2 regions of the Paenibacillus sp. W4I10 genome follow, and region 2 is predicted to be linked to the other one. Evidence: riboswitches for the same ligand, from Rfam matches in the RefSeq annotation. Region 2 holds a riboswitch; the other holds the start of a gene.
What was found. Region 2 has a riboswitch for cyclic di-AMP ahead of QF049_RS05585 (3D domain-containing protein). Riboswitches for the same ligand answer to the same signal wherever they lie in the genome.
Positions count from the first base shown of each region.

Region 1: it holds a riboswitch for cyclic di-AMP, as region 2 does, so the genes downstream of both, QF049_RS23270 (resuscitation-promoting factor) here and QF049_RS05585 (3D domain-containing protein) in region 2, are expected to answer to the same signal.

Region 1 covers NZ_JAUSXX010000001.1:5,152,648-5,157,855, forward strand. The annotation lists gene rsmA (16S rRNA (adenine(1518)-N(6)/adenine(1519)-N(6))-dimethyltransferase RsmA) at 1-69, opposite strand, end outside; gene rnmV (ribonuclease M5) at 74-619, opposite strand; gene QF049_RS23270 (resuscitation-promoting factor) at 775-1,959, opposite strand; cyclic di-AMP (ydaO/yuaA leader) riboswitch at 2,233-2,486, opposite strand; gene QF049_RS23275 (TatD family hydrolase) at 2,728-3,498, opposite strand; gene QF049_RS23280 (HD domain-containing protein) at 3,831-5,108, opposite strand.
Region 2 covers NZ_JAUSXX010000001.1:1,210,688-1,215,895, forward strand. The annotation lists gene QF049_RS05575 (ABC transporter substrate-binding protein/permease) at 1-917, shown strand, start outside; gene QF049_RS05580 (amino acid ABC transporter ATP-binding protein) at 904-1,626, shown strand; cyclic di-AMP (ydaO/yuaA leader) riboswitch at 1,845-2,041, shown strand; gene QF049_RS05585 (3D domain-containing protein) at 2,044-2,715, shown strand; gene QF049_RS05590 (polysaccharide deacetylase family protein) at 2,824-3,615, opposite strand; gene lpdD (prenylated flavin chaperone LpdD) at 3,770-4,111, shown strand; gene QF049_RS05600 (PspA/IM30 family protein) at 4,223-4,894, shown strand; gene QF049_RS05605 (DUF350 domain-containing protein) at 4,990-5,208, shown strand, end outside.

The sequences.
Region 1 (5,208 bases), 3.9 Mb from region 2:
GTGTCTTTGAATAATTTCTTTGGTTCGCTTGGGCGTTGCAATTTCTATCGTCTCTTCCATGTCCTTCATATGCTCACAACCCTTCACGTTCAATTTGCGCTAATGCTGTAGAGAACTCTTCCCGTGTAATCTGAAATACACTGAGACGTTTGTGGAACTGCTTACCGTTACAATATCCGATGCCCAGCAGATTGCCCATCTCCATGCGACGTGCAGCAGCCTGCGGATGCACAATAAGTCCTGCCGCTATCAGGTCCTCCCAATCGATCAGGCTCGGAGCACCTTCGTATGAAGTATGTACACGCGCCAGAGCATGACGGATCGCCTCTGGTGAGGCATTCTCCACTCCAATGTCTCCTTTGCGCGTTGCATCGGCTTCCGGAATGAAGGCATGTTTGCAGCCAGGGACCTTATTCGCAATAATTTTACGAATGCGTTCGCCAGCATGATCCGGATCTGTCAGTACAATGACTCCCCGTCTCTCCTGAGCAAGCGCAATCCGCTTCAGAATGCGTTGGTTGATGGCTGATCCACCTGTTTCTATTGTATCGGCTTCAACGGCCCGACGGATGGCTACCGTATCGTCACGGCCTTCCACCACAATGACTTCTTTTATCATGTTCCATTTCTTCCTTTCTAACGCAAAAAGAAGAGGAATATCCTCTTCTCTGCCAAACGGCGGGGGAGACTGAATTCAGACTCCTCCGCCGCATATTCCGCATGAATCATTCATGCAACTATTTTATAGCATTCCCATTTCAAAGTAAAACGATTTTAGTTCGCTTCCGGCTTCACCGGACCGATCACGTAGACCGTCTTGCCTTTCTTACGTCCAAAATTCAGGGCATGCTTCACACTGTCATAATACACATCAATTTTGTTGCCTTTAATGGCACCGCCTGTATCTTCCGCACGACGGAATCCCAGACCTTCGATATATACCCACCAGCCAATTGGAATGACTTTGGGATCAACCGCAATGGTGCGTCCTTCCGTTACACGAGTACCGGAAGCTGTTTTAGTTCCAATGCCAGGCTCTTCGGAAGAGTAGGCAGTCATGGATACATTTTTAAGTACTTTGGAGTATTTAAAAGAAGTCCCGGATACGGTAATTACTTTGCTGCCCGAGGCAGATGTTTTCTTCGAGTTCGTTGTTGTAGCCTTTTTGGTTGTTGAAGTCTGAGCTGATACGGTCTGAATCTCTGGTTCTTTCACGACCGGTTTTGCTTTGGTGCCGACAGCAATCACTTTATCTACACGATTATTCGCGACAGATTTGCCGACCATTTTTTTGGAGACCAATTCTCCATCCTGAAATACCTTTTCGATGTGCTGTACAAGTTTGCCTTCTTTGCCGTTCACAACGACACGGTTATCCCCTTTGTACAAGCTAGGGTCAGCCGTTTTAATTACTTTGTAAGCGATCGGATGTTCTACATCCACTGTACGCTTTGTTACGCGCACTACACGAATCTTCATATCCGCTTTGATCGAAGTTCCAAGCGCCGGATACACTTTATCATTACTTTCAACTTGAATACCTGATTTTTGAATTGCATCTTCTACCGATGAATCGGTTGTATACAGAGTCTTGGTGTCTCCGTCTGCCGTAATGTTAACTGGAACGGCCCGCTCAATAACGATTCGGTCTCCATCTGTAATCGCCCCATTCATGGACATGGATACCTTATCGTGAGGGCTGACTGTGATCGACTGCTCCTCCAGCATTTCCTGAAGCATTCCTGTACGAGTCTCTACCACCTGAGCTTTGCCATCAATAACCAGTGAAATTTGTTTCCCGGCCTGACCGTAAACGACTAACAAGATCATGATTGTAAGCGCAATTGAGAAAATCGCGATCAATGCCATTTGACGCATGTTCTCATGCTTCCACCGCAACGCGAAAGACTTACTGGATGATCGTGACTCATGGGTCTCTTCTGGTTGGAATGTGCCCACTTCTCCGTCCTCCTTCATAGCCTCGCCGTCTAAAGTAATGCATGATGTCTTTGACGTGACTATACCAAATTTTCTACAGAACACAGATTGGACCAACATAATCCGGTTCTGCACCATGAATCAATCTTCGCAACATGATGTCATCCTCCTGAATACCTACCGTATGATGACAATATTTCTTTTATTCAAAAACAAAAAAGCCAAAGAAAGAGTGTAAGAGGAACTCTTTCGTGGCTTCCGAATGATTTTGAATATCGGAAATTCATGCACGAGGTTGCCTCTCTTTTTCCGCTTGCGAGGTTAGCTGTCGGGTTCGGGCGAAAGAGAGCCGCCCTATCTTGGGTCACCCGCTCATGGCGGACGCCCTTGAATTCACCCCGAGACCCAAAGAAGAAATCAAATACGACTTCGCAGTTCCCTTCGCTGCTTTTGGGTCAGCGAACGTTGCGCATCGGCCAAATACACCGATGTTTAAGCCCTATTGGTTCCCCCGCTCTCCGTTAACGGAGACTCAGCGAGACTGATTCATGAAAGTAATGTTGTTTCATCGGAAAGTGTCCCTTTGTTCATCCCCCGAACATCTGTCCAATTTTCCGCACAACAATTCACTGAAAAGATGATATCCTGTTTTGATGCATGTTGTAAAGCGTTGATCAAGTACGTTTTTCTGAATATTTGGTTAAAATATTGTAATATTCTTGATTTATTTGGATCAAAGGGCAAATTACCTCCGCTTACCTGCCTTTTTCACCTCATTTGCTCGTTTTTTTAACGAATTCCAAATCGTTCCATGGCATTTTTGGTTGTTATTGCAGCAATTTCCTCCACCGAAATGCCTTTAATTTCCGCAGCAGCCTCTGCAACCAGACGTACATGCGCTGTCTCATTTCGCTTTCCACGATAAGGGTGAGGTGTCAAATATGGAGCATCTGTTTCAATGAAAAACCGGTCCATAGGAACCTTCGCCAGCACCTCTTTTGGCTGCTTTGCATTTTTGAATGTGATCGGTCCTCCGAAGGAGAGATGGAAGCCCATATCGAGACAACTTTTGGCTGTTTCCCAGCTGCCCGAGAACGAGTGCATCACACCACCAACTTCACCCGCTTTCTCTTCACGCAAAATTCTTATGATATCCTCATGTGCATCCCGATTATGGATGACAATCGGCATGTTTACTTCACGCGCCAAAGCAATTTGTTGTCGTAATACGCGATGCTGTATTTCTTTTGGTGAAGTATCCCAATGATAATCCAATCCAATCTCACCGATCGCAACCACTTTTTCATGTTTGCATAAAGATGCAATCCACTCCAAATCGCCCTCCTGCATTGTGATCGCATCTACGGGATGCCACCCTACAGCTGCATATATAAAGTCATATGTTTCAGCGAGTTTCATTGTGGTTGGAATTGTCTCCCGGTTAAAACCAATGTTGATCATGCGACCAACTCCTGCATCCACAGCACGCTGAATCATGTCCTCGCGGTCCTCGTCGAATTGTGGTGCATCCAGATGTGTATGTGTGTCGAACAGCATCATGTCTGTATCTCCCTTCATGTCGAAATAACGACTATCTTCTTTTTCAAAATCAAATTTGTAAAATTCAATAATTCAATGACTCATACATAAAACATTTTGGGTATCTGTGTATTACATCATTACGTTTGTTTCTTCACAACTACAATATATAGAAGATATACGGATATTCTGATCTATATATTGCTAATTGTGCTCATTCTTCCTGCTTGCATTTACAAAATTATGTCGATCTACATATACGCCCCATTAAAGCAGATTACTGTATCATGAAAAATAGCTCTTTTAGAAAGTGTTTTGATATCGAAATTCTTCATCGGATTATACCCACACGATTACAAGAAATAGGGGCGTATATGTGACGGTAATTCGTGAATAATCGCATCCACCTTGTTTTGCGGGTAATACAAATGATGTTTCCCTCGGTGAAGCCCACTGATGGAACGGACAATGTCAGATACTTCTGACAACTCACGTAAATTGTCCTGTCGATCCAGAAGAAGAATCTGCTTATCTGTAGATTCATCCGGACGAAACACATCATACGGATTATCCGAGGGAAAATCAATTTCAAGATCATATTCGGGATCGAGACCAGCCTGTACAAAAGCTTCCCGAATCTCTTCCATCATTGTCAAGTCGACCTGTTCAAGCTCTACATACTTATATAACTTGCGATCCATAAAACGTTCGCATAACTCACTTAGAACAGTATCGTCCTCCTTGCGCCACTGCGTAAATGCCGTCTGAATTAAGGCTTCATCCAACTGCAAATATTCATCTACGGATAATTCTCCTGCAAATAATTGAGGGAGTGGATCAATCATGAAGCGAAATTTAAAACCATGCTGTATGAGTGTTTTTGCTCGCTTGAATATTTGCCGCAATATAATTTCAGAACTACGAGTTACCGGATGGAAGTAAATCTGCCAATACATCTGATACCGAGACATGAGGTAATCCTCCACAGCATGCATGCCTGACTCCTTGACTACAATCCGCCCATGATAAGGACGCAGCATCCGAAGGATACGATCAAGGTCAATCGTGCCGTAATTTACACCTGTAAAATAGGCATCCCTGAGCAAATAGTCCATTCGGTCTGCATCAAGCGGACTGGTCACCAAGTTCACCACAATCGGCTTTTCATACGTTTTTTGAATGACAGACGCTACTTTCTCAGGAAAATCAGGAGCATACCGTCTTAAGATCGCCCCTACTTCGGTATCACCTGTAATAATGCGACAAGTCCATTCTTCGTGATTCATGTCAAAAGCTTCCTCGATGGAGTGAGAGAATGGCCCATGCCCGAGATCATGAAGTAGAGCTGCACACAGAGCTACAATCTTTTCTTCCTTCGGCCAATCCGAATAATGACTTCTTTCAAATTGAGAAATGATCTTGCGTGTGATCTCATAAACACCTAGTGAATGTGAGAACCGACTATGCTCTGCTCCGTGAAAGGTAAGGTAAGATGTGCCCAGCTGACGAATCCGGCGTAAACGCTGAAATTCCGGGGTGTTAATTAACTGCCATATAACCGGATCTTGCACGTGGATATAATTATGTACCGGATCTTTGAATACTTTCTCTTCCGTTAAACGTTGTTCCATGTCGACTCACTCCTTTAATCTCTTTTATATTAACGCTTTGAGCTCTGCGATTCACCTAAGATTCGACACTATATGACGAACTTTGTCGAATTAAGTAGTT
Region 2 (5,208 bases):
AACTGCAAACAAAACGCATTGACGCGGCAATCGTTGAAGATACCGTTGCTGCAGGTTATCTGGACGATATCATTGGACTTGCTGCTGCTGTTCCGGACGAAGAGCAAGCAGAAGCGGCAATCGGGATTCGCAAAGGTAATACCGAGCTGCTAGCTGCAGTAAATGGAACACTGGAGCGATTGAAAAGTGAAGATAAAATCAATCAGATGGTGACGGACGCCAGCCTCTTGATGGCGGATAAAGCGAACAAATCACAAAATATTTTCCAAGTATTCTGGGAATATAAAAGTTTCTATGCTACAGGTGTAGGATACACACTTCTGTTGTCTGCACTTGGGGTTATCTTCGGGGTAATTATTGGATTGATCATCTGTTTGTTCCGTTTGCATGACGCTGCAATCTTGCGCTGGATCGGTACTGCTTACGTTGAAGTGATCCGTGGCACACCGATGCTGGTACAATTGATGATTATTTACTATGGTTTTTCCCTGAGCTTTGGCATTAACTTCACTGCACTTCAGGCAGGTATCATTACACTTTCAATCAATAGTGGTGCCTATCTGGCGGAGATTTTCCGTGCGGGTATCCAAGGTGTGGATCGTGGTCAGTTGGAGGCAGCGCGTTCATTAGGTATGGGCAGAGGCGCCGCGATGCGTTATATCATATTGCCACAAGCCTTCAAAGCTGTATTACCAGCGATCGGTAATGAATTCATAACTATCATTAAAGAATCCTCCATTATCTCCGTTATCGGTATGGTGGATATTATGTATCAGGCAAGTGTAGTCAAAAACATTACGTACCAAGGATTGAGTCCATTTTTGATTGCAGCAGCCATCTACTTTGTAATGACGTTCATTTTGTCCAAGCTGCTGGGACGACTGGAAAGGAAGTTGAGTGCAAGTGATAGACGTTAGACAATTACACAAATCTTATGGTAATAACGATGTGCTTAAGGGCATTAACGTGACGATTGGCAAAGGTGAGGTTGTTGTGGTCATCGGCCCTTCCGGTTCAGGTAAAAGTACATTCTTGCGTTGTTTGAACCTGCTGGAAAAGCCTACCTCGGGAGAGATTGATTTTGAAGGCGTGTCAATCACGGACCCCAAACACAATATTAACGCAACTCGTGAGAAAATGGGCATGGTGTTTCAGCACTTCAACCTGTTCCCACACAAAACGGTAGAGCAAAACATCACGATTGCTCCGATTAAAGTGAAGAAACAATCCACTCAGGAAGCGGAGAAAATTGCCGCTGATCTGCTTAACACCGTGGGCTTGTACGATAAAAAAGATACATTCCCGAATCAGCTGTCCGGTGGACAGAAGCAGCGGATCGCCATTGCAAGAGCATTGGCCATGCAGCCGCATGTGATGCTGTTTGACGAGCCTACTTCGGCACTGGACCCCGAGATGGTCGGTGAAGTGCTGGATGTCATGAAACGTCTTGCAGAAGGCGGGATGACCATGGTCATCGTAACGCATGAGATGGGTTTTGCACGTGAAGTGGGAGACCGGATCCTGTTCATGGATGGCGGGGTTATTGTAGAAGAGGGAACACCAGATGAGGTGTTTGGAGCACCGAAAAATTCACGTACACGTGATTTTCTTGCCAAAGTACTCTAAATGAAGTAATTCAAATAGCGTTACTGACTTCGAGTCGGTAACGCTATTTTTTATGCGCATTAATCACTTAAAGATTCGAAATGTAACTTTTCTGTTACCAAATATAAAGAAGTCGGTTCGCCCAAATTTTCTGAATTATCCAGTATTCTTACAGTTGATGACATGCTAAAAACCATTTGGCAAGAATTACTACAAGTTCAGGTTACAAAATTGTGATATATTGAACTCTGCCGAAACTACCGGACAGGGAGTGCGGGGGATGTAACGATGCAGATTGTGCAGGGGGAAGAACTACAGCACACTGCTTGGGGTGAATTAGGGGTACATAACGTTTCAAATGTAATGAAGAACCTATAGGGTGGGCTCCTCATCCGAATCCGACAACTAACTTCGCAGGCATAATGAGGGAGGAAGACCATGATTAACAAGAAACGTATAGCCAAAACAGCAGTAGCATTATTGACAACAGCAATGCTCATTCAAGCCGTTCCGGCTCACGCCGATTCAGTTCATGTGGCCAAAGAAGGGGATACCTTCTACACCTTATCAAAACAATATGGAGTAGCAATGAACACGTTGGTTAAAGCAAACAACGACATTTCACCTTACAACATTTATGGTGGTTTGAAAATTACGATTCCCGGTAAGGCAAACAATGTAGCTGCCGCGGCGACGGAGAGCAAGACCCAAGCCAAAACAGTTACCACAGCGAGCTTGGACGTTAATGCAGATAACAAAGTGGTTCAGGCCTGGGGTAAAACATTCGATTACAGCAAAGCTGTGAACGTAAAAGCAACGGCATACTCTGCAGATCCGTCTGAAAATGGAGGCTGGGGTGCAGTCGATTATTTCGGAAATGACCTTGAACTGGGTACGATTGCAGTTGATCCAAGTGTAATTCCACTCGGAACCAAAGTACTGGTAACTGGTCACAGCCATCCAGGATTGCCAAAAAAAGCTTTTGTAGCCACAGCACGTGATGTGGGCGGTGCAATCAAGGGTCACCGGATTGATATCTTTATCCCGGGTAGCAAACAGTCTGTAAGCTCATTTGGTTTTCAGGATATCGAGCTGTACATTCTGAAGTAGAGAGAAAATAAAATTTAAAATGAATTCAAACAGGGTGTCTGCCAGTCGCTAATTCGCGATTGAACAGCACCCTTTTAATATTCTCATTTATTTGCTATCACGGTCATTCTAATCTTTGGCCTTTGGCAATCCCAGCATTTCGTCCAAGGTGACCAGTTCATATCCCCGATTACGCAATTCCTCAATGATTTCAGGCAAAGCCTCAATCGTACCGTTCAGATTTGATCCTACACCGCCTCCAGCATGTTGTAGAACGATGGAGCCAGGCTTCACGGCAGACAGGATGTTATCTTTCACCTGTTCCTTTGAAAGGCCTTTCCAGTCCAGGGAGTCTACGTTCCAGTTCACAATGCTATAGTGTTGTTTGGCAGCCCATCTCAGCTGTTCTTCATTAATGTCTCCATAAGGCGGCCGAATCATCTTGGGCGTATATCCCGCCAAACGTTGAATAATATCTCCGGTATGTAGAATTTGTTTACGAAAGGCATTCATCGACAGCTTACTGAATTCAGGATGATTGTAGCTGTGATTACCAACCATGTGCCCTTCCTTAACGATGCGTTTCACCAGATCCGGATGTTTCTCAGCACGACTACCCACGATGAAGAATGTAGCTCTGACATTGTATTTCTTCAATACATCCAGCACTTGGGGAGTAAATCGTGGATCAGGTACATCATCAAAAGTCAGTGCAACCTTCTTGGTTGAAGGACCATTGGTTTTGAACGTATCGGCATATTTTTGACGTAACTGTCCCAATGTCAGTTGTTTTTCTTCCGTAGAATCCGAACCTGATACTGATTCACTTGGCGGGCTTGAACCATCCCGTGATGAAACTGGAGCATGATATCCCCCGAGAAAAATAACGATAACCATCAGCATAATGAGGCGTACACGCATAATAACGGCCTCCTTTTCCAAAATGACGTTCTCCTTGGTATGCCCGGGGGTCTCATAAAATATGCGTAGTGTGAGAAGTTTCATTGCGGATTTAGCTTATGACAGCCATAATTCCTCCATATAAAACATATAGAAAAGGATAGGTGGATAGGATATGAGTACATATGATTTGAAATCCATACGTTTACAGGTGATTGAAGCAGGAGAGGATAAGGTTTTTCTCGTTACCGGAGGAAAGGCGCATATTGGTGCCGTAGCCACGTTCTACGTGGATCATGAGCGCGTCAGCGGGACGACGGTACATATTCCGGGGCATAAGGAACAAGAGCTGTGTGAGCGGCTTGCCCGAAAGGCTGCCCTGCAGCTGAAAGTAACCGTTACGGTGATCATGGGTATTCATTTTGATTCCATCACGCGGATGCAGATCGACGAAATCGTGCAGACTGCAGAGAGGTTGATGGAGGATCATCTGAACAAAGATAAGCGGTCTTCCTGACATAAGAGCCATCGAATGTTTTGATTTTATTTGCTAAAATTGAAACGAGTTGTAGATTGTTACGTATGTATGGTTATATACGATGTAATATCGACTAGGAGGAATAACATAATGTCCATTTTCAAACGTTTGCGTGATTTAACCATGTCTAACATCAACGCCATTATTGACAAGGCGGAAGATCCAATCAAGATGACGGACCAATATATCCGTGACATGCAAGAGGATCTGGAAGATGCGGAGAAAGCAGTAGCTCAACAGATTGCCATTGAGAAGAAATTCAAGCAATTGTTCGAAGAGCAGGAAGCTCTTGTGAAGAAACGTGAAGAGCAGGCGCATACGGCGGCACGTGCTCAGAATCTAGATTTGGCTCGTCGTGCCCTGGAAGAGAAAAAGGCTGCTGAAGAGAAGATGGCTGAGTACAAAACCAGCTATGACCAAAACAAGGCTTCTGCAGATAACCTGCGTGGCAAGCTCGACGAGATGCGTAAGCAGTTGACTCAAATGAAGAACAAACGTGAAACACTGGTAGCCCGTTACAATGCAGCAAAAGCCCAAACGGAAATCAACAAAGCGTTGAATGGGTTTGGTTCTGATACTGCAAGTGCTGGCATGAAGCGTATGGAAGAGAAAATGATGCAGATGGAAGCACAGGCGGAAGCAAGTAACGAAATGTCATCCAAAGGCAAGTCTTTGGATGAAGAGTTCGAGAAGTTGGGTAAAGATCAGGCTGTTGAAGACGAACTCGCAGCATTGATGAAACAGTACGATAATAAGAACTAATACCTTGGTTGTCAGCAGGGTTAACCAGCGGAGGAGAAGAGTATTTCTCCTTCGCTTTTAAATGCGGTTCATGTTGATATGTGGGGGCTGTGTAAATGGATTTGAATATTTTGGCGATGCTGGTCTGGACCGGATCTGGTTCGGTTTTGCTGTTTGTCTTGATGTATGTAGATTCACTGTTCACGAAATATAAGGATTTTGCTGAAGTTAAGGCTGGCAATATGGCCGTTACTACACGGATGGTTATGAAATTATTTGCACAAGGGTATGTACTCGCTACGTCCATTTCTACGGCTGGTCATCTTGGAGAAGCA